Regions from separate parts of the Allorhizobium sp. GW101-3B10 genome, predicted to be linked through region 4. Evidence: riboswitches for the same ligand, from Rfam matches in the RefSeq annotation. Region 4 holds a riboswitch; each other region holds the start of a gene.
What was found. A riboswitch is a leader RNA that binds a small molecule or an ion and turns the genes downstream of it on or off. The one in region 4 is predicted to bind cobalamin.

Region 1 (5,514 bases), on a different contig from region 4:
GCGACGCAGTGTCGTCAGCGCATCGGTCTGATTGGCTGTCACGACGTTGCCGATTGAGAAATTCGAGGCGCTGGTGACGCCGTCGAACGGCGCTTCGATGCTGGTGAGGTCGAGGTTGATCTGCGCGGAGTTCAGCGACGCCTTGGCTTCCGCCACGTCGGCCTTGGCCTGGAGCAGCGTGACCTTGGCGTTTTCGAATTCGATCTGGGTGGCACCGCTGCCGACCAGACGTTCGTAGCGCGCAAGATTTGCCTCGGCGCTCGGAACGCCCGCTTCGGCCTTGGAGAGGCTGGCTTCCGCCTGCGCCACCTGGGCGCGGTAGGTATCGTCCTCAATCTTGTAAAGCAGGTCGCCTGCCTTCACCTCGCCGCCTTCCTTGAAGGCGATTTCCTTGATGATGCCGCTGACGCGCGGGCGGATCTCGGCGACCTGGAAGGCTGCGGCGCGACCCGGAAGCAGGGTGGTGAGCGGCTGTTCCCCCTTCTTCATGATGACGACACTGACCGGTGACGGAGGGCGTTCGGCACCAGCTCCGGTGGGCGCCTTGCTCTCGGTCGCTGCATCGTTACAGCCTGCGAGAGCGGCGGAGAGTGCCAAAAGGGCCGTGGTCAGCTTGAGGTGTCTTTTCATCGTCTTTTCCGGGTCATCATTGGGGCAGGGCAGTGAAGCGCTAAAGCATGACGGTCCGTCATCGAAATTGACATTTGTTAATCGGTCGACCGAACACGCACTGGGGCAATGGAACAAAATGCTTGGTATCAATTTCCAAGTGACGTATTGATACTATCGTCACTTTGCAAGGGGGCTTTGCAGTGCGGCATTGATCAGCGAGACAACATCTTCGCAGCGTGTTGCCAATATGTCAGCCTTTTCGTTCGCAATCATGACAGGGTGAAGAACGCAGGCGAGGGCCAAAAAGGCCGAATTTGCAGCCTTGCGGCTTTCCGTGACCGTGTACACGCCCTCGGCAATGCCATCTTCGACAATGGACGACAGCTCGTCCACGAGCATATCCCGATAGCGATGGCCACACTGGAGGTCGTCCTTGGCGGTCAGCAGGACCATTTCAAAAAGGTGAGGGTTACGCTCGAGGTCGCCGAGGTGGCTTTCCATCAGCTGCTTGACGAAATCCAGCAGACGCCCGGGCGCCCTTCTAGCCGTATCGAGACAGCCCAGGCGGGCGATCATGTTTTCGATATGGCGCGAGGAGATGGCATCGACCAGGCTGGTCTTCGTGTGGAAGTGCTTGAACACATTCGCCGGCGACATGCCAAGCGCCGCTGCAATGTCGGCGATCGCCACGCTTCCGTAACCGCGGGTACGGAACAGATGTTCAGCGGTGTTGAGGATGTCCTCGCGCGTTTCCTCGGCCGGCCGGCGGGTACGGCGTGCCGGTAAAGCCACGCTGCCGCCGCACACGGCCTCGGCACCGGCTGGTCTTGCCGTCTCACGCGCGATGGACACAGTATCAGCTCCCGGGGAAGTATGGGGCAAGGTTCATGCGGACGCGGTCGCGTGGAGTCTCGCAACGGTCATCCGGCACAAACTGAAGCCCGGTGATGGTCTCGTAGGCCTTTATATAGACCTTGGAGGTTTCCTCGACCAGTTCGACGGGGATTTCCGGGATCTCGTCCTTGTAGGGGTCGCAGCGCTCAGCGACCCAGGACCGGACGAAATCTTTGTCGAAGCTCGCCGGACGCTCGCCCTTCTCAAAGCTCTGTTGATAGCTGTCGGCGATCCAGTAGCGGCTGCTGTCCGGGGTGTGGATTTCGTCGGCGAGCAGGATGTTGCCGTCGGCATCGGTGCCGAACTCGTATTTGGTGTCGACCAGGATCAGGCCGCGCCGCGCTGCGATCTCCTGGCCGCGGGCGAACAGCGCCAGGGCATAGGCGGAGACCGTGTCCCACTGCTTCTGCGTCAGCAGGCCTTCCGATACGATCTGCTCGGCGCTCAGCGGCTCGTCATGGCCGCCATCGAAGGCCTTGCTCGTGGGCGTGATGATCGGCTGCGGCAGGATCTGGTTGTCGCGCAGGCCGTCCGGCACGGTGATGCCATACATGGCGCGCTCGCCCTTCTTGTAGAGCGTCAGGACCGAAGTGCCGGTGGTGCCGGCGAGATAGCCGCGCACGACGATCTCCACCGGCAGGATGTCGAGCCGCTTGCCCACCACCACGTTCGGATCGGGATAGGCGATCACGTGATTGGGGCAGATGTCCGCGGTTTGCTCGAACCAGTAGCGTGCGGTCTGGGTCAGCACCTGTCCCTTGTAGGGAATGCAGGTGAGGATCCGGTCGAACGCGCTTAGGCGGTCGGTCGAGATGATGATGCGGCTGCCGTCGGGCAGGTCGTAGTTCTCGCGCACCTTGCCGCGATAGTAGTTCGGCAGTTCGGGAAAGTGTGCTTCGGAGAGAATGCGCAACGGCGTTACCCTTTGATCAGCGGGTCGAAACGGCGGAAGTGCCAGCCGGACCGTGGTTTCCAGCCGGCCGGAATTCGAGCGCGGGCGGCTTCTGTAAGGCCGGTAGCGCAAGCCGGCCCATTTTTCAAAGAAAAAAGCGCGTGACCCGGGCCACGCGCTTCATGTCGTCATTCTTGTCGAACCGGCTCCTGCGCCATCAGGCGAAGGTCAGGCGGTTCACTTCGGTCATGCGCGAGACGAGACCGTTCGCGCGAAGACCCTTGATTAGCGATACCGCGGAGAACGTAATCACGGCTTCTGCGACGAAGACCGGCAAGTAGGCGGCGACCCAGGTTGCCCAGTCGGCGACGGCAAAGCTGTCGTTCGAGATCATCAGCCAGAAACCGACCATGGCGGAAACGCCGGCATAGTAGACGGCGTCGATGCGCAGGACCTTGCCGAGGCTGAAGCGGTCACGAAGATTCGCGTCGAACAGGCGGCGGCCGAAGCTATAGTGAGCGGCGACCATCGGAATCATCAGGGACAGTGCGTTGACGCCGAGATGCGGGATGTCGCCCGGCTCGAACAGGAAAGCCTGTAGCACGAGGCCAAGGGCAAAGCCGAGCATGGCGGGCGCAAAGCCGAACAGCATGTAGATGGTCGTGGCGCCGATCAGATGTAGTTCGGAAGGGCCGACGGGCAGGTGCCAGATCTGCATCATGGCGGAAAAGCCGACGGCGGCCAGGATTGCCTTCGGCACGACCAGCGGGTTCTTGACGATTGCCGGGAGTTGTGCGGCGACGAGGGCGAGAGCGGCTGCGTTCGCCAGGGCGATACGCGCCGGATCGATGATTCCCACTTCAATGTGCATTTTTCATTCCTTTCGTCCGCGCCCACCGCGCGGTTCTTCAAGTGGATGCCGCTTCGCGGCGCATGTGATGGCAGGTCTCCTGGCTTGCGGGTCTTGGCTCGGTCCGCCTTATCAGCCGTTTCCGGCCAATGGCATTGTGGACGTCGCTCGCCGCTTACAGTTGCGGGGGCAGCCACGGTTTCGGCCCCTGATGGGTAGTCCTCACCGTATTCCCTCTTCGTCCGCCTCTCCGCTCGGTTCGGCGGAACCATCACAATCACACTAATAGGATCACGCCGCGCCGCCTGTCCAGAAGCGCCATTCGTTTTGCCGGATGGAACGGCGGGGAGGACACGTTTCTTCGGTGAAGATGCAAGGCCAGGGCTCCTCGAGCCGTGCCCGCCACTTGGCAAACGTCATTTTGCCGCATTGTGGCGACCGCCGACGGTCGATAGGTGTGACAAATATCAAGAATGGGCCTGGGCCCGGAAGGGATGAAGCGATGATTGCGCGAATGATCTATCATGTGCCGGTGTTCGGCTGGATGCTGAAGGAGGCCGTCAGTGGCTCGACCACGGCGAAGGTCCTCTTCATCCTCAATCTGCTGCTCGTCTGGCTGCTCGCCATCCTTGCGTTCGGCTACCCCGCGATCATCATTCCGGCCTTGACGGCCGTGCCGCTGATGTTCGTCGTCCTCATCCTGATCACCAAAGGATGAAACGCCACGGGCCGGCAGGCCGGCCCGTTTCACATTCGGACGGTCGGGGCCTCCGCCGCAGGCGGCGGCGGAACCGGTTCCGAGGTCAGGCCAAGGTGTACTGCGTCTTGACGGTGGTGAAGAACTCGGCCGCATAGCGTCCCTGTTCCCGCGGACCGAAGGACGATCCCTTGCGCCCACCGAAAGGCACGTGGAAGTCGACACCGGCGGTCGGAAGATTGACCATGACCATGCCGGCCTCCGCGTTGCGACGGAAATGCGTCGCGTGCTTCAGGCTCGTCGTGGCAATGCCCGACGACAGACCGAACGGCGTGTCGTTGGCGACACTGAGGGCTTCCTCATAGTCCTTGACGCGAATGAGCGAGGCGACCGGGCCAAAGATTTCCTCACGCGAAATGCGCATCTGGTTGCTGGCCTCGGTGAATAGCGCAGGCTGCAGATAGAAGCCGGGCGTCTCGCGGTTGAGGCGTTCGCCGCCGAAGGCCAACTTGGCCCCTTCCGAACGACCGATGTCAATATAGTCGATGTCCTGCATCAACTGGCGCTCGTCGACGACCGGGCCGATATGGGTGCCCGCCTTCAGCGCATTGTCGACGTTGACGGTCTTCAGGCGATCGATCAGCGCTGCGACGAAGCGGTCGTGGATGCCCTCGGTGACGATCAGGCGCGAGGAAGCGGTGCAGCGCTGGCCGGTGGAGAAGAAGCAGGAATTGAGCGAGGCCTCTACGGCAATCGACAGGTCCGCGTCGTCGAGGATGACGAAGGGGTTCTTGCCGCCCATTTCCAGCTGGTACTTGCGGCCGTGTTCGATCGAGGCAAGCGCCACGCGCTTGCCGGTTCCGACCGAACCGGTGAAGCTGATGCCGGCGAGGTCCGGACTGTCGAGCATGACCTGGCCGATGACCGAGCCTTTGCCCATGACGAGATTGAAGACGCCCTTCGGCAGACCGGCGCGATGCAGGATGTCGGCGAGCGCCCATGCACAGCCGGGAACCAGTTCTGCCGGCTTCAAGACGACCGTGTTGCCGTAGCAAAGGGCCGGGGCGATCTTCCAGGCCGGGATGGCGATCGGGAAGTTCCACGGGGTGATGAGGCCGATCGGGCCGATCGGCTCGCGCGTGATCTCGACGCCGATGCCCGGACGGACCGACGGCAGGCTCTCGCCGGCGAGCCGCAGGCATTCGCCGGCGAAGAAGTCGAAGATCTGGGCGGCGCGGATCGTTTCGCCGATCGCCTCGGGCAGGGTCTTGCCTTCCTCGCGGGCGAGCAGTGTGCCGAGTTCTTCCTTGCGGCTAAGAATTTCATCGCTCGTCTTTCTCAGGATCGCGTGACGCTCGAGGATGCCAGAGCGCGACCAGGTCGGAAAGGCGGCCTTTGCCGCCGAAATCGCGGCGCGCATGTCGTCGGGGGTGCCCTGCGCATAAAGGCCGACCGCGTCATTGGTGTCGGAGGGATTGCGGTTTTCGGTGGCGTTGCCGCCAACCCATTCGCCGGCGATGAGATTGTCGAATGTCATGGGGTGTTCCTTCCGGTGAAATGGGCGCGACG
Region 2 (5,514 bases), on a different contig from region 4:
AGGCACGGATCAGCTCGCCGGCAAAGCCCTTCGGCACGCGGATGCCGACCGTGTCGAGGCCGGCGGTTGCGAGCGGATGGATGGCGCTGTCGGGTCTGAGCGGCAGGACCAGCGTCAACGGACCAGGCCAGAAGTGCTCAGCAAGTCGGCGCGAGATCGGGTCGAAGATCGCGTAGCGTTCGGCCATTTCAAGGTCGGCCATGTGGCAGATCAGCGGATTGAAACGCGGCCGGCCCTTGGTTTCGTAGATGCTGGCGATGGCGGCCGGGTCGGTCGCGTCGGCGGCGAGCCCGTAGACCGTTTCGGTCGGGATCGCCACCGGACGCGCCTTCGACAGAACGTTGATCGCGGCATTGACGGCCGCGCGTCTATCGCCTTCGATCGGGATGATCCGCGCCATGGGTGAAAGCCTTCCTGCTCTTCTTATTCCGTCCATAGCGCGACAGCAGGGGGTCGATCAAATCCTCATTTGGCGGCGGCTCTGGCGTTTTAGTCCGGCCTCAAAAAGCCCCCTTGAATCTACGGATGCGGGGATCTCTAAAACTTTATCCATCAGCGTAACCGAAAGAAAGAAATCTCGCGTCTATAGTCCCGCCACATCGAGCCATTCGCCTTCTCTCATCGGGAACCGGACCATGCAGCAAGTCAAGAATCCAGCCTCGAGCATCGCACTCCGTGTCGCCACCGCCATGCACCAGATGGGAATCGACGGACTGCCGCGAAACTACGAACTGGTCTACGAGGCCTATGCCGGCAGCAATCCGGAACTGGTCCGCGAATTCATCGCGCTCGGCAAGAACAAGACCCAGGAAGCGCTTGACGCGCTCGGCCGCAAATATCTTCCGCACCACCACGAGGACGGCCTGCTCGGTCGGCAGAACGGCCAGGTGCGGGCCGAGATGAGCAATTTCATCAGCCTGCTCAATCAGGAAAAGGTCTCGCTCACCGACTATGGCCGCCTCATCGGCCACGCCTCCAAGGCGATCATGACCGAGGACATCGACCACGTCGAACTCGGACATTCGATCAAGGCGCTGAAGGTCGCCACCGAGCAGCGCGCCAGCCAGAACAGCAGTGTGGTGCGCGCCGTGGTCGACAAGACCGCGGCCCTGGCCGACCTGCAGCGCGAGGCGGAAGACGCGGAAGCCACGAAGTTCGTCGACCCGCTGACCGGTCTGGCCAGCCGCCGCGCCTTCAACAAGGCCCTTGCCAAGGTTTATGCCAATCCGGAAATGCCGGTGCTGTGCAGCATGGTGATCGGCGAGATCGACGAATTCTCCAGGCTTTCCGAACTTATGGGGCCAGCCGTCGCCGAACGTTTCCTCAAGCAGGTCGCCAAGGTGGTGGAAGCGGTCGCCGGCACCGAGGATCTGGCCTGCCGCTTCGACGGCGGACGCTTCGGCATTCTGCTCTACACGTCCGAACAGGACGAGGTGAGCCGCATCGTCGACTTGGTCCGCTCCAAGCTCAGCACGACGGTGGTCAATTTCGGCAACGGCCGCGCGCTTGGCCAGGTGCCGATGTCCTTCGGCATCTGCTTCTCGGAACAGGCGCCCAACGCTTTCGACTTCACCAATTTCACCGAAAAGGCGCTCGCCGCCTCCAAGGCCGCCGGCGGCAACACGGTCACCATCTACGGCGCCAACGACTATGCGCCGAAGGATTGGCTGATTTACAAGAAGCAGCCGGTCGGCGGCTTCTGAGGTGGGACAGGGCGAATCCGGGCGCGCTTTGTAGAGCCGGGGCGAGATCAGTCAGAGCTTGGCGATGATCTTGCGCAGTTCCGCGTCGCGGGCGCCCAGCATCAGCACGTTCTTCAGCGCTTCCTTGGGGTCGTGGGTACGGAACAGAAGGCCGTTCTCGCGGATCGAGCGATCGATCGACATCGACCGCGTTTCCTTGTCGGGATGGATTGCAACGGCAAAATACATGCGCGAATAGTTCGGCCGGATGTGCTTGAAGAACTGATCCGCGCCGCCCACCTCGGCAAAGAAGTTAGCGATGTAGAACGCCCATTTGACGTCGGCATATTTGGCGAAATTGGTCTTCGCCGCGGTGACGTGGCAATAGCCCAGATGCGGGCTGTTCTCGAGCGTCTTGTGGAAGATCAGCTTTGGAAACTGGATCGAGCGGTGAAAGCCGTTGATATGCTTGTGGGTGGTCTCACCGGCTGCTTCCAGTTTGCGCCCGGTGCGGTCCGCCACTTCCTCATAGGTGAGGTAGCGCTTCTCTTCCTGCAGCCAGTCCTCGCGGTGGCGCGAAATGCGGCCGGTGCGCAGGAATTCGGTGTGCACGGCCCTGGCCGGCAGGCCGGGCTTGGCCCCGGATTTGGGGGCGGCGAAATATCTCAGCTTCTGCATATCGTGGCTCTGATCCTAAGGCCGATGCGCCGATGATACGGCACCGAGATTAATGACAATTTGCCGCATCCTGACGAGCTTCGGTTTCGCGAGGCTTGCGTGGGCGATGTCGCAATCGGCGCAGGGGTGCCTGCTTGTCTCTTTGCGCCACCGGGGCCGTGGAGTTGGTCGGAGGCGAATATTATACTATTGAAAGTGCTCGTTATTTCTCGCAGAACGATTGATTGGCGTCAATTTCGCCCATGTCGCAAATTTCTGGGGCTGTGTCGTTCCGCAGTGCATCAACAAATCTGCGACTGTGGTTAGATGGGTCCGAACTCGAGGTGCCGCCCGGCTAGGGAAGGGTGGGAAATCGGGAAGCCGGTCGAATTCCGGCGCTGCCCCCGCAACGGTAGTGGAGAATGCGTGACGGCCAAAGACCACTGGGGCATCTGCCCTGGGAAGGTGCCGAACGCGGTCCGAAAGGATCATCTCCAGAGCCCGGAAACCAGCCTTTGAGAAGGAAGTGGATTGACGGTCGCGGCAGGCGGCCCGAGACGGCTTTGTCCGGCGTCATGCGACGCCGTGGCCTTGCATGGTCTCGATCTCCGTCACGGCAGAACGGATACGAGGACGACAATGGACTTGCAGAGCACGGTATTGCGGCAGTTGAAGAACCGCCGGGAAGGCTTCAGCCTCGAGCAGCCCTTCTACATCGACCAGGACTATTTCAAGCTCGACATGGAGACGATCTGGTATCGCGACTGGCTGTTCGTCGGCCATGACTGCGAGATCCCGCGCGCCGGCAATTATTTCACCGCCCAGATCGGCGACTATCCGGTGGTGATCGTGCGTGGCAAGGATCAGGTGATCCGCGCCTTCCACAACACCTGCCGCCATCGCGGCCACCGCGTCTGCACCCAGGATCGCGGCGCCTCGGCCAAGCTGGTCTGCCCCTACCACCAGTGGACCTATGATCTCGACGGCTCGCTGGTCTTTGCCCGCCAGATGGGCGAGACCTTCGACAAGTCCGAATTCGGCCTGAAGCCCGTCCATTGCGAGAGCGTCGCCGGCTCTATTTTCATCTGTCTCGCCAACGAGGCCGCCGATTTCGCCCCGGTGCGCGCGACGATCGAGCCCTTCATGGCGCCGCATCGCCTGTCGGAAGCCAAGGTTGCCCACCGCAACACCATCATCGAGAAGGGCAACTGGAAGCTCGTCTGGGAAAACAACCGCGAGTGCTACCATTGCGCCGGCAACCATCCGGAACTCTGCCGCACCTATCCCGAAGCGCCGTCGGCGACCGGCGTGCAGGGCGCCAAGGACGATCCGGTGATCGCCGAGCACTGGGCACGCTGCGAGGCCGCCGGCCTGCCGTCGGAATTCACCATGGATCCGTCGGGCCAGTTCCGCGTCGCCCGCATGCCTTTGATCCAGGATGCCGAGAGCTACACCCTGTCCGGCAAGCGCGCCGTGCGCCGTCCGCTGTCCGACGACATCAACATTTCGCATATCGGCACCATGCTGCTGTTCCACTATCCGACCACCTGGAACCACATTCTGGTCGACCACGCGATCTCCTTCCGCGTGCTGCCCATCTCGGCCGAGGAAACCGCGGTCACCACCACCTGGCTGGTCCACAAGGATGCGGTCGAAGGCGTCGACTACAATCTCGATGAACTCACCCATGTGTGGAACATGACCAACGACCAGGACCGCTCGATCGTCGAGGAAAACGCCTTCGGCATCCGCTCGCCGGCCTATGAGCCCGGACCCTATTCCGTCGACCACGAGGGCGGCGTCATGCAGTTCGTCGAATGGTATTCGAATTTCATGCTGAGCCGTCTCCAGGGCGACAAGGCCCGTCTCTCGGCGGTGGCGTGAGATGAACATCGCTCTCCCCAGCTACCGCCATGTCGATGAGATGCGCCCCTGGTCCGACCGGGAGCACAGGCTCGAATGCGTCGCCGTCACGCCCGAGGCGCCGGACGTGATGACCTTCACCTTCCGCCCGGATCGTCCGGGCCATTGGTTCCGCTATCAGCCGGGCCAGTTCGTCACGTTGGAGATCCCGGTCGGCCCGGAGCCGGTGATGCGCACCTACACGCTCTCGTCCAGCCCCTCGCGGCCCTATACGGTGGCCGTCACCGTCAAGGCGCAGAAGGATTCGATCGGCACCCGCTGGATGTTCGATCACCTGAAGCCCGGCATGCAGTTGAAGGCCAATGGCCCGCTCGGCGACTTCTCCTATGCCCGCCATCCGGGAAGCAAATATCTGTTCGTCTCGGCCGGTTCGGGCATCACGCCGATGGTGTCGATGACGCGCGATCTCTCCGACCGCCAGCCGGATTCGGACATCGCCTTCCTCCATTGCGCCCGCTCGCCCGACGACATCATCTTCCGCTGGGAGCTTGAGGCCAAGGCACGGGAAATGCCGAAGTTCACGCTCGGCTTCATCATCGAACAACTGGCGCACGGCCAGCTGTGGTCCGGCCTCAAGGGCCGGATCGACAAGGCGAAGATCGCGCTGCTGGCGCCCGATTTCCTCGATCGCACGGTGTTCTGCTGCGGGCCCGAGCCGTTCATGGCGACGGTGCGGGAATCGCTCGCCAGCGCCGGGTTCGACATGGCGAACTACCACGAGGAAACCTTCCAGCCCGCCAAGCCGCAGCCGCCGGTGGTCGTCGCCGATCACGGCGGCGAGGCCAAGGCGACCAGGGTCGTCTTCACCATGTCCGGCAAGGATGGCCCGTGCGAACCTGGCCATACGATCCTGCAGGCGGCCCGTGCCTCCGGCGTGCGCATCGGGGCTGCCTGCGAATCCGGCCTGTGCGGCACCTGCAAGGTGATGAAACTCTCCGGCGAGGTCGAGATGGACCACAATGGCGGCATCCTCGACGACGAGATCGACGAGGGCTACATTCTCGCCTGCTGTTCGCGGCCGAAGGGTGACGTCGAGATCGAGGCCTGACGCAAGCAAAGGGCAGCGCGCGCGGTGTTGCCATCATGCTGACAAACCCACCGCCGATTGTAGTGGGACGGGTCGTGGACCGGTCGAGAATTGGCGGGAGCATGTCATGAATACCATGTGGGCGCTCACATCCCTTTTGGCGATGACGCTTCTGTCTGAGCACGCGCAGGCTGCCATGCCCGCCATGGTCTCCGATCAACCGGC
Region 3 (5,514 bases), on a different contig from region 4:
TCGCGCATTCCGGAAAAGGAAGAGGCCGACTATCGCGCCTGCGTGCTGGGCTTCCGCGACTATGTGAACAAGAACGGTTTCAAGAGCGTCGTGCTCGGCCTCTCGGGTGGCATTGATTCGGCCATCTGCGCGGCGATCGCCGTGGATGCGCTGGGCGAGGAGCGGGTGCGCGCCATCATGCTGCCCTATCGCTATACCTCGAAGGAATCGCTCACTGACGCTGCCGCCTGTGCCAAGGCTCTCGGTTGCCACTACGACACGGTACCGATAGGCGAGCCGGTCGACGGCTTCCTCTCCGCGCTTTCCGACATGTTCGAGGGCACCGAGAGCGGCATTACGGAAGAGAACCTGCAGAGCCGTGCCCGCGGCACCATCCTGATGGCGATCTCCAACAAGTTCGGTTCGATGGTGGTGACGACCGGCAACAAGTCGGAAATGTCGGTCGGTTATGCGACGCTCTACGGCGACATGAACGGTGGCTTCAATCCGATCAAGGACCTCTACAAGATGCAGGTCTATGCGCTCGCCGCGTGGCGCAACAAGCATGTGCCACCGGGCGCACTCGGCCCGTCGGGCGAGGTCATCCCGGCCAACATCCTCTCCAAGGCGCCGTCGGCCGAGCTTCGGCCCAACCAGACGGACCAGGATTCGCTGCCGCCCTATCCGGTGCTGGACGACATCCTCGAATGCCTGGTCGAGAAGGAAATGTCCGTCGACGAGATCGTCGCGCGCGGCCATGAGATCGCGACCGTGCACCGCGTCGAGCACCTGCTCTATCTCGCCGAGTACAAGCGCCGCCAGTCGGCGCCGGGGGTGAAGATCACCCGCAAGAATTTCGGCCGCGACCGGCGCTATCCGATCACCAATCGTTTCCGCGACCGCTGACAGAGGCGGTTGCCGGAACTTCCAGGGAGCGAGCGATGCGGAGTTCCGTGGAGATCTTCAATATTCGCAGTGGCGCCCGGCGCGTCGTATGGCAGACGGAGCGACTGGTCGAGGCGCCCAACTGGAGCCCCGACGGCGCATCCCTCATCATCAATGGCGAGGGATTGCTCTATCGCCTGCCGGCAGACGGCAGTGCCGCGCCGGTGCAGATCGATACCGGTTTTGCCACCGCCTGCAACAACGACCATGGGATCTCGCCCGACGGCCGATGGCTCGTCGTGTCGGACAAGGTGGAGCACGGCAAGTCGTGCATCTACATCCTGCCGGCCGGGGGCGGCACGCCGCGCCAGGTGACGCGTAACCTGCCGTCCTACTGGCACGGCTGGTCGCCGGACGGCCGCACGCTCTCCTACTGCGGCATTCGCAACGATGTCTTCGACATCTACACGATCTCCGTCGATGGCGGAGAGGAGACCCGGCTGACCTTCGGCGAAGGGCGCAATGACGGACCGGATTATTCGGCGGACGGCCGATGGATCTATTTCAATTCCAGCCGCTCGGGGCGGATGCAGATCTGGCGCGTGCCGGCCGAGGGTGGCGCCGCGGAGCGGGTCACCGATAGCGCATTCGGCGACTGGTTCCCGCATCCGTCGCCGAAGGGCGACAAGGTCCTGCTCTTGTCCTACGACCCGGACGTCTTCGACCATCCGCGCGATCTCGACGTGCGGCTGCGGCTGATCGATCCGGACGGGAGCAATCCGGAGACATTGTTCGAACTGTTCGGCGGGCAGGGCACGATCAACGTCCCGTGCTGGTCGCCCGATGGCAACGAATTCGCTTATGTCCGGTATTTCCCGGCGGTCGTTTAGGCAGAGACGAGCAAGCCGTCTTGCCTTCGGGCGGCGATGCTGTAGACATTCTCCGGTCAGGTGCCTGCCCTCGTCGGGGCGGGAGAATCGGGAAGCCGGTGGAATTCCGGCACGTGCCCAACGCTGTGAGGTGGATGCCTCGCGCCAACGAACCGGAGGCGGTTCGAGCCACTGGCCCTTCGGGCCGGGAAGGTCGGCGCGATGCAGACGAAGCCCAGTCAGAAGACCGGCCTGGCAAGATAGGCTTAGCCTGCGAGGACAGCAGGCGGTCGGACGCATTGTTGGGGATATGACGATGCACGACGAACCGAACGACCATCTCGTCCGGGCCGGCGCCTTTTCCGTGGAAGAGCGCGAGGCCGTCTACCGGGCGATCCGGACCCGCCGCGACGTGCGGGACCAGTTCCTGCCCGATCCTCTGCCCGAAGACCTGATCGCGCGCCTGCTGGACGCCGCCCACAGCGCGCCCTCGGTCGGCTTCATGCAGCCGTGGAATTTTCTCCTGGTACGGGACGCCGCGCGCCGCGAGGCGGTGTGGCGGGCCTTCGCCAGGGCCAATGAGGAAGCCGCGGCCCTGTTCGACGGCGAGCAGCGCGAGACCTATATGCGGCTGAAACTCGAAGGCATCCGCAAGGCGCCGCTCGGCATCTGCGTCACCTGCGATCCGACCCGCGGCGGACCCGTGGTGCTGGGGCGCACCCACAATCCCCGCATGGACAGCTATTCGACCGTGTGCGCCGTGCAGAACCTCTGGCTTGCCGCGCGGGCCGAGGGGGTAGGCGTAGGTTGGGTGAGCATCTTTCATCAGGACGATGTGCGCGCCGTGCTCGGCATTCCGGCCCATGTGGAAGTGATCGGCTGGTTCTGTGTCGGCTATGTCGACCGGCTCTACGACCAGCCGGAACTGGCGCTGAAGGGCTGGCGGCAGAGGCTGCCGATCGATGAACTCGTCTTCGACGAGGTCTGGGGAAATCTCCGGCCGCCCGAAGCGACCTAGGCTTTTGGTCGTATCTTGTGGCAGTCAACGGGAACCGCAGCGCATCCGCCCGGCGCGGCCGCACGCCGCGTGATCGAACCGATTTTCCAGGGAAACGTCAGAGGGCCGGGCTCTCGCCCGGCCGTTTGCGTTCGGCTGGCGGGGAGGCGGCGGCCGGTCCTTGCGGCCGGCGGCGCTGCTATTGCTGAAGCGGCTGGGGACCCGGCAGCGCCGGATTGCGCAGATCGATGTCGCTGGTTGCGGACGGCAGGAAGGTGGGGCCGACCTGGCGCACGGCGGCAGATTGCGGGTCATAGGCCCGATCCTGCGGCATTGCGGGAGTGGACCGCGCGGGCAGGCCATCGGCTTTCGCGGTCGCCTCGGCCGAGCGGCCGATTTCGATGACTGCCTTGTTGTTGCCGCCGGCATTGCCCTGCGCCGACTGGCCCTGCATCCGGCGATAGTAGCCGGCGAGGTCGCAGCCGCAGGACGGATTGTCGCCGCGCGATCGGTTCAGGTAGGCGAAGGCGGTCGGCAGCATCCGGTAGGGCTGGCCGGTCTCGGCCGACACCATGTCGGCGCTCTCCTCGGTGCGCATCGAATGGTAGAAGAGCTCCGTCTCGGTCTCCGGACACATCTGTTCGCAGATCTGCGCGTCACGCCGGAAATTGAGCGGCGAGGTGTTCGACGAGATCGGGAAAAAGGCGCCGTCGCAGGTTCGCACACACAGCGTTCTGAGGCTGCCGTGCCCGGTGAACGTCTGGAATCGGCCCGCGCGGCTCGCCTCGCTCATCGGCTCCGTGGTTTCGAGCGGCCGGCCGAGCGTTCGGGGCGGCGCCATCGGCATGTCCGTCGGACCCGGCTGGTCCGTGTTGCAGCCATTGGCCTCGAGTGCCTCCAGAAGACGTTGGCGCGTCTGATTGGCGCCGGTGCCTTCCTGGCGCAGCGCGTCGCGCTTGCCGGCGAGCATCTGCTTGTTGCTTTCCATGCGGGTCAAGGCGGTGGAGAGCTCGCCGCACTGGCTGGTGCCGTCAGCCCGGTATTCGACGACCGCTCCGTCGCAGCGCAGACGCCGCATGTCGTAGCGGACCTTGCGGATTTCCAGGTTCTGCCGGGCGATGGCGCTCGCATAGCGGCGCATCTCGCTCGTGTCGGCAATCACTTCCGGCTGGGATGCGAGCCGCAGCCGCAGGCTTTCGCACACGACCGACGCCTGCGCAGCAAGCGGCTGGCAGGCAAACACGACGGCAAGCGTCAGGAGCAATCGATGTCTGCGATGGTGCAAGTCGCGTCCCCGGTCGGCGTCGGTCCTTGTACGGATTACTGGTGAGCCTATAGGCATTTTCACCTTAGTTTGCGAGGGACAAAGCGCCAAACAGGAACACAAATCTGTGTTAACGCAAAGCGCCGCGGGATCGCGGCGCTTTGCCTTTTCGGAAGAAGTGTCAGGCGGCGCGGGGCTGTTCGATCGACAGAGGTTCGACCAGCAAGGGTCCGTCGATTTCGGCGACCGCCTTCATCCGTGCCAGCAGGTCGGGCGTCACCTCCCATGCGACGGCGACGGCGTGGACCGAGCCGATCTTGTGCGGTTCGGCGATGCGTTCGCCCGGGCAACCCATGCGCCGGAACATCCGCTCGAGGAAGACGTCCGTCACGGTGACGATGTGGCTGAGCCCGGAGGCAAGACCGATCTCGCCGACGCCGCACATCAGTTCGGCGGCTGCAATCGTCACCTGGTTCGAGGCGCGGTCCTGCGAGATTTCCGGCTCGATGCAGAAGCGGCTCGATTCCCAGATCTCGGCGCTGCGGATCTCCGGCCGCCCTCCGAGCAGGATCGGGAAGGTGTCGTCGAGCATGTTGGGGCCGAGTGTCGGCAGCAGCCGCAGGGAGCCGCGCAGCAGGCCCTCCGGCGAATAGGACATGACGTAGATGGGGTTGGCATCGTCATAGTGGTCCACTTCCCAGTCGTCCCTGACGGTTACGTCCCATTTCAGAAGATCGTGGAAAACCCGCTTGCGCAGCCGGTGCATGGCGGCGATTTCCTCGGGATATTCGTTGCGATTGGCGCCATTGATGATCCTGATCATTCCAGTCTCCCTTGTTTGTCCAGGCGACTGAAAGATGGCAAATTACATATGAAATGAAACTGTCGGTAGCGACAGGTCGCGAAATTGCAATTGCGGATTATGCTTGTGCGCCCCAAATGGCGGAGGTGGTCAGTGCAGGTCCGGCCCCGGCAGCAGGCCGCGCCAGGCGGCTTCGGCGACCGCCTGGGTGTTGGACACGACATTGAGCTTGCGGCGCGCATTGGACATGAAATAGCGGACCGTGCGCTCTGTGATTCCCAGGATCACCGCGGTCTCCCAGTAGCTTTTTCCTGCCGCGGCCCAGTAGAGGGCCTGGCGCTCGCGTCGCGTCAGCCGGGGTTTGGTCTCGCCGCCGCCGCCCACGCCGGGCTCGCTGCCCTGGAGGAGCGTGGCATGAAACTCGATGGCGAGCGCCTGCAGGTCGCGGTCATGCAACCGGCGGAACCTGTGCCAGTCGCAGGCTTCGGCATCGATATGGACGGCGAGCATGGCCTGGCGGCCCTCGCGCGAGAGGAGCGGATAGGCTACGCCGCAGGGCGTGATGCCGAGGCGCTCGGCCACCCGGTCGAGGCCGTCGCGGGCCGGCGTGCCTGGTGTCAGCACGTTCCAGTCGAGCGGCCGGATCGCCGCCAAAGCCAGGCGGAGCGGCGGCTCGAAGACGCTGGGGCCGAGCGCCCTGACGGCATGGACCCCCGCA
Region 4 (5,514 bases):
CGACGCGCCATGTCGCGCACCGCAAAGCGGATATTCAGCTTCCAGCAGGGCTGCCTGCCTTGGGAGACTTCCAGCAGTGCTTGTCCAACTCGCCACCGATCTCCCAGACATAGGTCGGCCTCGGTCGCGCCGTCGACCACCAGGTTTTCTCCGAAGCCGCCGGTTCGGAATTGATCCGCGGCATCCGGAAGGTCCCGCACCCATTGGGGATAGTGCGCCGCGCTATAGGCATGGATTGCCTTGTCGGCGCCGCCGTGGTGGCGAAGATCCGCCTGTTCGTCACCCACTAGACCCAGTGCTGTTGCCAGAAGTGGAACCGTGACCGGGTGTTTGTCAATCGCCGACCGTGCTGTTCCCGGTCCAAAGGGCTTCGCTCGACCTATTCTAACTTCAGCGATCGCAAACTGTCTTATCTGGCTGGGCAATTCCGTCTCTCCGGTCAATCTGACAGTCGGTTTTGCAGAAACGGGGATTTGAGTTCTTTGCGTGGAGACAAAGACCCCGCTCTCAACTGCCGCATTGTAGCTGCTGATCCGTGGAAGGGAAACCAAAGCATATGATATCGGCAAATGGAAAGAAATCGGTCGTGGACGCATCTTCGGGCGAGCGCTGCCCTGACTGGGATCCCCGCAGCGCTGAGGTCCAGATCGACCAGATCCGTGCGTATGATCACATGCGCGAAACCTGTCCGGTCGCCTACAGCGACTATCTTGGTTGGTCCCTTTTCCGCCATGCCGATATTCTGCAGGTGCTCACCGATCACGAAACGTTCAGCAATGTCGTTTCACGGCACCCATCGGTGCCCAACGGCATGGATCCTCCACAACATACAGTCTATCGACGGATGATCGATCCCTATTTCACCCGGGAACGGGTCGAAACCTTCGAGCCTGAATGTCGACGGGTCGCCGGCGATCTTCTCGAGGCGCTCGGGACTGCCCCCTCCTTCGAAGCGATGACCTGTCTCGCCGAGCCGTATGCCGTCGGAATCCAGTGCGGTTTTCTCGGCTGGCCCGCGTCGCTGCATGAGCCATTGCTTCAATGGGTGCGCAAGAATCGCCAAGCCACGCTTGCGCGCGATACCGATGCCATGGCAGCCATCGCCCTCGAATTCGACGGGCATATCCGCTCCCAGCTCAAATGGCGAGAAGAGGCCGGCGACGCCGCGCCGGACGACATCACCACCAGCCTCGTCCGCCAGACGGTAGACGGCAAGCGGCTCGATCACGGCGAAATCGTCAGCATCCTGCGCAACTGGACGGTGGGGGAACTGGGTACGATTGCGGCCTGCGTCGGCATCATCGTGCATTTTCTTGCCGAGACCCCCGAGATCCAGACCGGGCTGCGCCTCGACCGATCGGGCCTTTCACCGGCAATCGAGGAAATCCTGCGCTTGCACGGGCCGTTGGTTTCGAATCGGCGAACGGCACTGCGGCCCGTGATGATCGGTGGGAGTCGGATCGAAGCCGGCGAACGGATAACGGTGATCTGGACTTCGGCCAATCGCGACGCCCGGGCCTTCGAGGCTGCTGACCGGTATTGCCCCATGCGCGACCAGGGGCCAAACCTGCTTTACGGCGCGGGCATCCACATTTGTCCGGGTGCTGCCCTGGCGAGAATGCAGTTGAGAGTGATGATCGATGAACTGCTGAGCAGGATCAGGCCGTTTTCGCTCCTGACGGGCACGGAGCCATTGCGTGCGGTCTATCCCGCAAGCGGCTTCGCCTCGGTCTCCCTGCAGATCGACCGATAAGGGTATGTGGGGAAGAGCAGATAGGAATCGTCGGAGGGGGAGCCATGACGCCGAGCGCACCTCGGGTTCTCGGAAGTGCTGGCCCCGAACCTCGGCACCGCTGATCCGAAACGGGGACGCGAGACGGCTACCCGATTGCTCTCGCGTCCCGCAGGGGTTCTGTTACCGCTCGATGCCGTTATGCACGCCGGCTTCGGTGAATGTAGCCATGCCGAGGTGGCATCTCAGCGCCGCTCTTGCCAAGAGAGTGGCCAAGACTGCCCCGGTTCCTTCGCCCAATCGCAAATCAAGATCGAGAAGCGGCCGCAATCCGAGATGGGCGAGAAGCCGCCGATGCCCGGGCTCCATCGAGCTGTGACCGACCATGCAGTGCGCCAGGCTTCCTGGTCCGCTGCAGTGAAGCGCGAGGGCGGCTGCCGAGCAGATGAAACCATCGAGCATGACGGGTATGGCAAGCAGGCGCGCCGCGACAATCGATCCGGCCATCGCGGCGATTTCGCGTCCGCCCAGGAAGCGCAAGGCGTCGAGCCCATCGCTTATGGCGTTTCCATGCAGTCTAACGGCCTTAGAGACGACTTCGACCTTGCGCTCTACCGTTCCGATCGAGATCCCGGATCCTCGCCCGCACCAGTTCGCCGGGTCGCCGCCCAGAAGGGCGAAGCATATGGCCGAGGCAGCAGTCGTGTTGCCGATGCCCATCTCGCCGGGGCAAAGCACGCTGGCGCCCGGTCGAACCGCATGCATCCCGGACTGGAATGCATCGAGGAACTCGCCCTCGGTCATGGCAGGGGCATTTAGGAAGTTGTTGACGGGGCGAGCCAGATCGAGCGGCACGACGGTCACCTTGGCGCCCAGCTCGGCACTCAACTGATTGATAGCCGCTCCGCCGCGCTCGAAGTTCTGCACCATCTGCTCGGTGACTATCGGAGGATAGGCCGACACACCGGTTTCCGCCACGCCGTGATTGCCCGCGAATACGCACACTTGCGGATCATCCATGACCGGGGGATAGCGTCCTTGCCAGCAGGCCAGCCACGCGACGACCTCTTCGAGCCTGCCGAGACTTCCCGGTGGCTTGGTCAATATCTCCTCTCGCGCCGCGGCCGCGCCAGCTGCGTGTTCGTTTCCGGGCGGCAGGTCCTGCAGTATTCGGCGCAGGGCTGAGAGGTCTTTTATGGGTGCAAGGGATTGTTGCCTTGTCGAAAGGCTGCTTAGGTCAGACATACGGGTCCTCCACGTGACACCGAAGCTCGCATGAGCAATCGCCCCGCCCTTTGCCATCGGGCGGTTTCAGGATGTGGCAACGCGTCTTCTGACTTCCAGCTTGACCGGGTGCAGGCACCTTCCCATCCGGCAAGCGGACAGTGGCGGCCAATGCCTCCTCACACACGTATCTGGTTACAGCGGCGGGACCGTCCCGGAATTTCACCGGGTTCCGTTAGTTGCAACAGGTTCCGTAAGGCATGCACTCCCGACCGACAATCTGAAAGGCGACTTCAATCAGGCGGCAGATGACCTTTTCCGGCGAAAACTCGGGAGTGCTTGCGCTGGCTCAAAGAAGCGGGCGTCGTGTCCACTTCCTATGTTTGAAGATCGGCGCCACTCGCCCGACTGGTGTTTCCAGCTTCCTGGGAACAAATGCGGCTTTGCTGTCACTGAAGGTCTTCGACGATGAACTCGATGGTATCCCCAGAACGCCGTGTGGTATCCCGGCCAATCGAGGACAATCGGCGGAAAACCGCGACAGCATTGGAAATCTTCCCAATCGGCACGATCCTCACGGCTTCTGATCGCGCCGATGGACCAGTCTATCATATCCACGAGGGATGCATTGTGCATAGCCGGCTTACGGCCAACGGCATTGCGCAGGTCGTTGACGTCTATGGTCCCGGCCGTATCTTCGTCCATCCCAGTAGGCCTAGCTTAGCCGAAGTGCGCATAGAATGCCGGTACGAGGTGCTCAACCTTCGCAAGCACGCCCGCATGATTCACGAATCTCTCGTCGAAAACCTTGATCGTTCCCACCGGCATGTCGCGCTCTTGTGCGGCAAGACGGCCGTTCAAAGAATCGCCACGGTCCTTATGGATCTCGCCCTGCAATTCGGTGTTGACCCAGTTTCATGCGGGACGCTGAGTCTCCCGCTCACGCGGACCGAGATCGGCGATTGGCTCGGCTTGAGAGGTGAGACAGTCTCTCGCGTCTTCAGTCAGTTAGTCCAGCAGAGGGCTATTTCCCTTGATACGAATCGCCGCCTTTGCGTCAAAAACTGGCAAGCGCTTTCCCTCATTGCCGATGGTGTCGACCGGTGCACTGGGAGGGCGATGGCGATCTAGGTCATGTGACGGACACAATTGGTCGGCGCAATTCGACAGATCAGCCTGACGCGGAGGCTTGCCCGTGGTTACCCTTGGTGCGGCCTTCGTGTCGCGCGTCACCTATGGTAGAAAAGCGGTCCATAACATAGCCGACAATGTCATTGTCGCAGCACGCTGCCATGCATTCGTAGGCGTCACACATCCAGTTACAGTCCGGGTCGTTCGCTCGGCAATCGGGGATACGTCCAGTAGATGGACGCAGACTGTCCATCCCGGTTCGTAACAGCCCCCCCGACGGAGGGCTTGTATTCGCCGTTGCTCGTCACGGTTTTTCTCCTTTGAACGACGTGGTCGGCGTCAGCCGGCGAAGCGAGGGAAAAGCACGTTGTTCTCCAGATGCATATGCTCAACGAGGTCTTCCGAAAACTTCTTCGCGCTGGTGTAGAGGGCACGCCACGAGTTGCAAGCACCATCCGGCAAAGTGAAGCCACCGGTGACATGTTCGAGTGCGGCCAGATGCCGTGCCTCCACGTCGTGCTCATGGCGCATCTGCGCGATCGGGTGGGCCAGTACGACCTCGTCGTTCTGCTCCATCAACGGGAATAGAATGGCCTCCTCCCGGCTCATGTGGCCTTCGAGATCGGCCTGGATGCACTCCAGGAGATTGGCGAGGCCGACAGGGGCTTGAGGATGGGCGCTATGCACACGCTCGACTTTCTGTGCGAGTGGAATCAGCCATGCCAGTTCACTGCGGTGTGTTTCGTGGTAGCGGCTGCGCAGGTGGTCGATCAGTTCCGCCGTTCTCTCCGGAGCCTCCCGGTGGCTGGCAAGCATTAGCGTCTGCAACTCCGTCAGTAGCACGTCTGGCGAAAGGCCGGCTTTTTCCGCGGCCTTGTCGATCCGTTCAGAGCCGCCGCAGCAGAAGCTAATCCCGTGGCGACGGAACAGGTCGGCTGCTCCTGGCACGGTCGTTGCGACCTTTCCGACTGGCTGGCTGAAATCGATATCCGTCATGGCCGTTCCTTCATTCATGGACCTATCGAGCCTTCAGGCTCGATCATATCGGTGAGCTTGCAGGCGTTTCCCCGTCTGGTCGTTGCGCTGTCGCAAACACGTCGCAACGACCAGACGGCACCAGCAGTGTGTGGATCGACGACGGTCAGTGCGCGAGCGCGACATTCGTTGCCCGGGAAATCCCTTCGACGACTATCTCCCTTTGGTGGAAGCCGTGAAAGGCGGGGCAGCCGGTTTAGCTAGTTCACCTGTTACGGGGAACCGTTGATGATCATTCTACTGGACGGCCGCGCAGGGATGGCGAAATCCATTTATTAGAATGACTATAAGGAGATGGGAGTTGATAAATGATTCATGTTTGATCTTGAGCAGTAGTCAACTTATTGAGCCGATAAACACAACAGGCACTTATGCACTTATCCTCCTGGCAG

Region 1: it holds a riboswitch for cobalamin, as region 4 does, so the genes downstream of both, AC07Y0_RS24115 (energy-coupling factor ABC transporter permease) here and cobT (nicotinate-nucleotide--dimethylbenzimidazole phosphoribosyltransferase) in region 4, are expected to answer to the same signal.
Region 2: it holds a riboswitch for cobalamin, as region 4 does, so the genes downstream of both, AC07Y0_RS14425 (aromatic ring-hydroxylating oxygenase subunit alpha) here and cobT (nicotinate-nucleotide--dimethylbenzimidazole phosphoribosyltransferase) in region 4, are expected to answer to the same signal.
Region 3: it holds a riboswitch for cobalamin, as region 4 does, so the genes downstream of both, bluB (5,6-dimethylbenzimidazole synthase) here and cobT (nicotinate-nucleotide--dimethylbenzimidazole phosphoribosyltransferase) in region 4, are expected to answer to the same signal.

What each region holds. Positions count from the first base shown of each region.
Region 1 covers NZ_JBWKZR010000001.1:4,949,573-4,955,086, forward strand. Annotated here, with positions in the region: gene AC07Y0_RS24100 (efflux RND transporter periplasmic adaptor subunit) at 1-630, opposite strand, end outside; gene AC07Y0_RS24105 (TetR family transcriptional regulator) at 790-1,404, opposite strand; gene AC07Y0_RS24110 (phosphoribosylaminoimidazolesuccinocarboxamide synthase) at 1,469-2,419, opposite strand; gene AC07Y0_RS24115 (energy-coupling factor ABC transporter permease) at 2,616-3,269, opposite strand; cobalamin riboswitch at 3,322-3,536, opposite strand; gene AC07Y0_RS24120 (hypothetical protein) at 3,751-3,966, shown strand; gene AC07Y0_RS24125 (aldehyde dehydrogenase family protein) at 4,052-5,482, opposite strand.
Region 2 covers NZ_JBWKZR010000001.1:2,866,108-2,871,621, reverse strand. Annotated here, with positions in the region: gene AC07Y0_RS14440 (L-threonylcarbamoyladenylate synthase) at 1-400, opposite strand, end outside; gene AC07Y0_RS14435 (GGDEF domain-containing protein) at 636-1,703, shown strand; gene AC07Y0_RS14430 (DUF6656 family protein) at 1,755-2,360, opposite strand; cobalamin riboswitch at 2,665-2,870, shown strand; gene AC07Y0_RS14425 (aromatic ring-hydroxylating oxygenase subunit alpha) at 2,979-4,223, shown strand; gene AC07Y0_RS14420 (FAD-binding oxidoreductase) at 4,225-5,310, shown strand; gene AC07Y0_RS14415 (hypothetical protein) at 5,417-5,514, shown strand, end outside.
Region 3 covers NZ_JBWKZR010000001.1:1,355,286-1,360,799, forward strand. Annotated here, with positions in the region: gene AC07Y0_RS06465 (NAD+ synthase) at 1-885, shown strand, start outside; gene AC07Y0_RS06470 (TolB family protein) at 921-1,754, shown strand; cobalamin riboswitch at 1,796-2,003, shown strand; gene bluB (5,6-dimethylbenzimidazole synthase) at 2,050-2,751, shown strand; gene AC07Y0_RS06480 (DUF2865 domain-containing protein) at 2,930-4,015, opposite strand; gene AC07Y0_RS06485 (acyl-homoserine-lactone synthase) at 4,176-4,817, opposite strand; gene AC07Y0_RS06490 (helix-turn-helix transcriptional regulator) at 4,947-5,514, opposite strand, start outside.
Region 4 covers NZ_JBWKZR010000002.1:152,398-157,911, forward strand. Annotated here, with positions in the region: gene AC07Y0_RS24965 (MOSC domain-containing protein) at 1-413, opposite strand, end outside; gene AC07Y0_RS24970 (cytochrome P450) at 587-1,753, shown strand; gene cobT (nicotinate-nucleotide--dimethylbenzimidazole phosphoribosyltransferase) at 1,916-2,977, opposite strand; cobalamin riboswitch at 3,061-3,190, opposite strand; gene AC07Y0_RS24980 (hypothetical protein) at 3,265-3,543, shown strand; gene AC07Y0_RS24985 (hypothetical protein) at 3,677-3,853, opposite strand; gene AC07Y0_RS24990 (helix-turn-helix domain-containing protein) at 3,836-4,087, shown strand; gene ric (iron-sulfur cluster repair di-iron protein) at 4,427-5,083, opposite strand.